Regions from separate parts of the Cytobacillus sp. C11.1 genome, predicted to be linked through region 1. Evidence: riboswitches for the same ligand, from Rfam matches in the RefSeq annotation. Region 1 holds a riboswitch; the other holds the start of a gene.
What was found. A riboswitch is a leader RNA that binds a small molecule or an ion and turns the genes downstream of it on or off. The one in region 1 is predicted to bind ZMP and ZTP.

Region 1 (3,209 bases):
ACTGTAACATTTAATTTGATGACGTTCACTACGTTACTAGGCTTTCCAGTTTGTATCTCTTTTTTACATTTCCAAATGTACTAATTTTAAACTTTATTTTGTAAGTGAAGTAAATTATTTAGAAGAAATGAAAAATACTTTATTCCTAAAAAGCAGTTAGATGGGAAGAATCTGTTTTGAGGAATGCATGCAGACTACAAAGTGGATGAGTAAAATAACGTAAAAAGGTGATGCATGATTAGACATGCATCACCTCATTTTAAGCAAGATTATGCTTTTGTTACGTTAGCAGCTTGAGGTCCACGGTTACCTTCAACGATTTCGAAAGTTACGTCTTGGCCTTCTTCTAAAGTTTTGAAACCTTCAGTTTGGATAGCGGAGAAGTGTACGAATACATCTTGACCTTCTGAAGATTCGATGAATCCAAAACCTTTTTCTGCATTAAACCATTTTACTTTACCTGTGTTCATTTGTGTTGCCTCCTGAAAAATTGTTTTTCACTATAATGTACCATATAAACTTAAACATAAAAAGTCGCAGCCGCAAGAAATGAGGATGAACGATCGCCTACATTTCTTTGCAGCTACGACTTATCCAAAAAGTATATAACGAACTTTACAGCGTTAACCTAATAATAAACGACACATAGTTATAAGTCAATCTTTTTAGCAATCATTTTCAAATAGTGACAAATTGACTATTTGCGCCTTCCTTCTTTTTTCTCGCTTTTTCAGCCGCCTGGACTGTATGCTTTAAAAGCATGGAGATGGTAACTGGCCCTACCCCACCTGGTACAGGAGTAATAGCAAAAGCTTTCTGGTGGCAGCTCGTGTATTCAACGTCGCCTATATTTCCTTTATTATAGCCAGCATCCAGGACTATGGATCCTTCCTTGATCCACTCACCCTTTATGAAGTTGGGTTTGCCTACAGCAGCTACAACGATATCAGCTTGCTTCAGGATTTGCGGTAAGTTTCGTGTGTGCGAATGGCATGTTGTCACTGTTGCGTTGCGATTAAGAAGAAGCGCAGAGACAGGCTTTCCCAAAATCGGGCTTCTGCCTACAACAACCGCATGCAGCCCATCTGCACCAAGCTTGTAATAGTCCATAATCTCTAAAATGGCCGCCGGCGTACAGGAAGGGTATTCGCCAAATCCGAAGGCGGTTTGTCCGTATCCCAAACTAGTAACACCATCAACATCTTTTTCGATAGCAATTGCCTCAAAAGCTTTTCGTTCATCAATATGACCTGGCACTGGATGCTGCAGAAGAATCCCATGTACTGCAGGATCTTCATTTAGTTCCGTTATTGTCTGAAGAAGATCATCCGTTGTAATATCCCTTGAGAGATGAATACGTTTTGAAATAATTCCAAGCTTTTCACAGGCATTACCTTTCATCTTGACATACGTTTCAGAGGAAGGATCATCCCCCACCAGAATGGTTGCCAGGCACGGCTGTACATCGAGCAACCTTAATTCGGCGATTCTACCTTTCAGTTGTTCCTTCACATGATTTGCGACAACGATTCCATCGAGTATAAGCTTATTTTCCATGCATATCCCTCCAGATATGGAAAAGCGCATTATAAGGCTGGCGGGCTTCTCCATTTAATTATGAAAAAAGAGACAAGGGTATCCCTTATCTCTGCCCAGACGACCGGCTATACATAGACGCAGCTCCCCAGCGGTTAATTCCGCATTGTCGTCAGTCACTGCGATTTGGCTTACTTATACTAATAATGCCATCATACCACAAAATACATATGTTTCAAGTTTTTTTAACCTAAATGTTCGTGTTTTCACAAAAACGCTGTTTTCGCAACCTTTGTTGCTTTTTAAACAAGTAGTGAGGCGAGGTTGATTTCCGCTCCAGGATGCTCAAGCTTCCGCGGGGCGGGCGGTGAGCATCCTCGGCGCTCAGCGACTGTGGGGTCTCACCTGTCCCACTCCTCCCGCTGGAGTCTCCCACCTTACGCTCCAATCAACCAACCTTATTTGTCAGTTTTTCACATAATCTATTTAAAACAACAACCATTTAGAAAACAGCCAAAAAAAGAGAATAAATAAGGACAGCACAAGAAATGCTGTCCTTTATATTGATATATTTGAGTTATTTAATTATTACCTAACACAATGAAAGCCCTTCCTCTCTTCCATCCTTGCGGCTCCTTGACCGCGCCAGCGGGAATCAGGTATATCGGATTATGATCCGAATCGATGCTCTCTGAGATTTCAATTAAAATGGTAAGAAACTTACTGAAGTAAAAAACGGAGAAGTGTCTGGTTTATAGAAGATGATTAAGAAGAAATTCGGCATAAAGCCGTCCACACAAATTATTTCTTAATTACAAACACATGCTTACTCTTTCAAAATCCTAAAGAGCATTAAACATAACAAAAAGCCGGACTTCCACACAAAATGAAGGAGCAAAGGCGCCGACACTCACGTGAATTCACGACTTCAAAATTGTACCTCAAATACTTCAATACCTATACTACCTCATAATTTTTTCTCTGTCAAGATAAAAACTTGTCACCATTAAATCTTCTAAAACATTTACGGCTCACTAATCTTCCCCTTTGTATTCTGTTACATCAAAATAATCAGTTGTATCTTTATAATCATTATAATCTATATCCAGATCATGAAAAAAGCGATGCAGCTTAATGAGATTTTCCTTATCCTTGGAGCCGCTCCCGACTGATTCCGCTAAATTGCCGATTGTATCCAAGTCATGCTGCAAATCTTGATTCTCAGCTGACAGGCTGTTTAGAGCGCTTGATATTAAATCAGCTTGTTTCCGCTGTTTAGACCAACTGACAAAACGGTCCCTGCCCCAGCCAAGTGTTTCATTATAATAGGTATGGTTTGTAGCAATAAAATCCCCTAAATCACTGTACATCAAATCCTGTGCAGCCATTTCTGCCGTCTTGGAACTATTTTGCTCACCCGCTGTATTCTGCTCATTATTTAAATACACAAGAAGACTGTATGCAATGGCTATGGCAAAAATCATACCGATTATGGAAATGATTGTAATAATTTTTTTATTTTTCAGCAATGGCAAGAGCCTCCATTTTCTTCTGTTGATTTTATTTGAAACTAAATGGATTTTCTTTCGTATAGATTGATAACAAACTTAATGTAATGAGAATAATAACCAGCCTGTGCTCGATGTCTCCGCCAAAATAATTGTAAAACGGGC
Region 2 (3,209 bases), 300 kb from region 1:
TATAATCAACTAGAGCTAACACCAAAAAGCCTCAATTCCCTAATGGAATTGAGGCTTCATCATTAAATGATCCGTGTTGAAACAATGCCCTCGATTTGATTGATCTGATTCAGCAAACCTGGAATAACATCGCCATTCACTTTATTATCAATATCAATCATTGTATAGGCGTAATCCCCGCGGCTTCTGTTCACCATGTCCGCAATGTTCAGCTGGTAGCTTGAGATTGCCAGTGTGATTTGACCAACCATGTTCGGGACGTTTTTATGAAAAGCTGTGACGCGGCGCTTGCCTGTATAAGGAAGAGCAGCATTTGGAAAGTTCACTGAGTTTTTAACATTACCTGTTTCAAGGAAATGCTTTACCTGGCGTGCCGCCATCACAGCGCAGTTTTCCTCAGATTCTTGTGTAGACGCACCTAAATGCGGGATCGCGACTGCATTTTTCATTTGCAGCACATTTTCATTCGGGAAATCAGTGATATACTTGCCAACTTTTCCACTTTCAAGAGCAGCAGCCATATCGGCTTCATTCACAAGCTCTCCGCGAGAGAAGTTCAAAATATGAACACCTTTCTTCATCATGCTGAATGTGTTTTCATTAAACATTTCTCTTGTGTCATCTGTTAGCGGAACGTGCACTGTGATATAGTCAGACTCCGCAAAGACTTGTTCAATTGACATCGCACGCTGGACATTGCGGGACAGATTCCAGGCTGTATCAACAGAAATGAACGGATCAAAGCCGACAACATCCATATCAAGATCGAGTGCATCATTCGCCACAAGCGCCCCGATTGCACCTAAACCGATGACACCAAGTGTTTTCCCTTTAATTTCTTTTCCGACAAATTGCTTTTTCCCTGCTTCCACAAGCTTTGGAATTTGATCGCCTTCGTTCTCTAACGTTTTGGTCCAGGCGATTCCGGCAAACAGATTACGGGATGAAGCCATCAAAGTGGTTAGCACCATTTCTTTTACAGCATTTGCGTTGGCACCAGGCGTATTAAAAACAACAATCCCCTGCTCTGTGCATTTTTCGACCGGAATATTATTGACGCCGGCACCAGCGCGCGCGATTGCTTTTAATCGATCGCCAAATTCCATTGAATGCATATTAAAACTGCGAAGAACAATTGCATCAGGATTATCACACTCATTATCGATTGTAAAATGGTCCTTGTTAAATACATCAAGACCGTTTTTTGCAATTGCGTTTAACGTTTTAATGGTCTTCACTTTGTCTAAAGTCATAGTACTCATTGGATTCTCCCCTTTTCTAAATAGCTTTGTCAGATTTAAAACAGAAAGAGGCAAGGGGTAGAATCCCTTACCTCTGCCCAGGCGAACGGCTTCGACACTATGTGCTCCCTCACGGTAATCCGTGTCTCGCCAGTCACACATAGCCTTTTCAGTTTTTTAAATCTTATCAAAGTCTTCAGAAAACTTCAACCCTTTAAAGCGCTTACATATTTAAAAATTTTTTTTATTTTTTTGTCGTTTTATTTACTATATTTAGATTATATTTAACTCTTTTTGTACACTATGCTTAAAAACTAAATATCCCTGTTCAAAATTTGGTCTCCTTTGCAACTATAAACACAAAATCTGCCCCATGAACTTATCTGGCTTTCTTCATAACCCTTAGGGTAAAAACCTCGACCTGTGAATCATTTAATTGCCTGTAAATAAAACTATTAATACGGTATGCGAGCTCCAATTAATTAGCGCCGATGTTAAAGGGAAAGAAGCAGGCATAAGGGGATAATGTGTTCATCTATAACAAAATAAAAGTGCCTGATCTCTGGAGCATTACAGAGATCAGACACTGGAAGTTCTTTGCCTACGAATTTATTATACTTCCAATAACCCAGATAAAAGCTCTAATGGCCATTTTTCTAAGAGTGCCACCCGAGGTGCTGCCAGTCCATTGGATGCTGATATTACTTATTCCAGCCACAGAGACTCCCCCCTTCTTATATTTTGCGGGATTCTTTAACCAGCGCACCCGGTTGGCACTTATATTCACCTGAATATTCAACAAGCCCGATTTCGCAATTTTTCCCGATTTTTACATTTCTCCCCCTTACAACTGTAGCCACTGTTCCTTCCAGCTCGATTTCATCGCCTTCAATAACCTCTGCCTCAAGCTTCAATGGCAATATGGATTTAATTAATTTGAATAAGCTTTCTTTATGCTGTACTACTTTTATATTTCTGCCGCCAATCTCTTTCGCTCTGCTGTCTCCAAATAGCTTTATATCAATTATTTCAGCATTCAATAAACCAGCTACAGAAAATGCCCCCTCTGCACGGAAGTTTTCCGCTTCGCAATCGCCTTCTATCGATACCTTTCCGTTCACAATCATGTCATCACATTTTACAGATCCACCTATGGATGATTTTCCAGACACCTCCACCACTTTGCTGCTGACTGTTTCAGAAATGGAGGCAGAACCATTGATAATGAGCTCCTCCGCTTTTACTGCTCCATTGATTTTTGCCGCGCCACTAATCTTCGCCTTATCCGTTTTTACATTCCCATGGATTGTACCGGTACCGTTACAATAAAGCTTAACGCATTCCGTATCTCCATTTACCGTTCCCTTCCCATTTAACTCAACTTTTTCAAATAAACCTCCATTTGACGACCCTATTCCGTTGATCACTAAATTGCCTAATGCTTTTGTATTCACAGTTCTTCCTCCTACATCAATTTTGATTTTAATTCTTCTGCACTTTGGCCTACTGATAAAGTTGTGACAACTTTTGTCCCTTTTTCAAAATACAGCTCTTCACCCTTTACCGAAAATAGACAGCTGGAAATGCCCAGCTTCCGTATGAAGTAGATAACCGTATCTTGCTGATGGACTATTTTCTGGTGATCGTTTAATAGCTGCAGAAGCATTTTCCCTTCTTCTAAATGAATATCTCCTGATTCCAGCAAGGCAGAAAGAAAATATAAACTCATTAGGTGATGAAAATCAAATTCATTCATTTCACCTTGTTGTTCGAGAAAAATATTCAAAACCGGTTCGGATGCAATTCCTTTAGCTATAATGCCCGCCCTTGTCATCCTGAGGTTGGCGGTACTGGGGGAAAACATATCCGCTAATTCATCCAGCGAAAGTGTATCCTTCATTTTCTGTATTTTCTCGATCCGTTCCAGTATTTTCTCTTTTGGAAAAAACGTCTCTTGGCCCGTAAAGG

Region 2: another riboswitch for ZMP and ZTP. It lies ahead of AC3ZVC_RS14740 (phosphoglycerate dehydrogenase); the one in region 1 lies ahead of AC3ZVC_RS13240 (bifunctional 5,10-methylenetetrahydrofolate dehydrogenase/5,10-methenyltetrahydrofolate cyclohydrolase).

Annotation. Positions count from the first base shown of each region.
Region 1 covers NZ_CM176935.1:2,657,675-2,660,883, reverse strand. Annotated here, with positions in the region: gene AC3ZVC_RS13245 (cold-shock protein) at 270-470, opposite strand; gene AC3ZVC_RS13240 (bifunctional 5,10-methylenetetrahydrofolate dehydrogenase/5,10-methenyltetrahydrofolate cyclohydrolase) at 679-1,557, opposite strand; ZMP/ZTP riboswitch at 1,644-1,726, opposite strand; gene AC3ZVC_RS13235 (hypothetical protein) at 2,571-3,065, opposite strand; gene AC3ZVC_RS13230 (hypothetical protein) at 3,196-3,209, shown strand, end outside.
Region 2 covers NZ_CM176935.1:2,956,032-2,959,240, reverse strand. Annotated here, with positions in the region: gene AC3ZVC_RS14740 (phosphoglycerate dehydrogenase) at 63-1,262, opposite strand; ZMP/ZTP riboswitch at 1,331-1,409, opposite strand; gene AC3ZVC_RS14735 (polymer-forming cytoskeletal protein) at 1,976-2,695, opposite strand; gene AC3ZVC_RS14730 (YhbD family protein) at 2,707-3,209, opposite strand, start outside.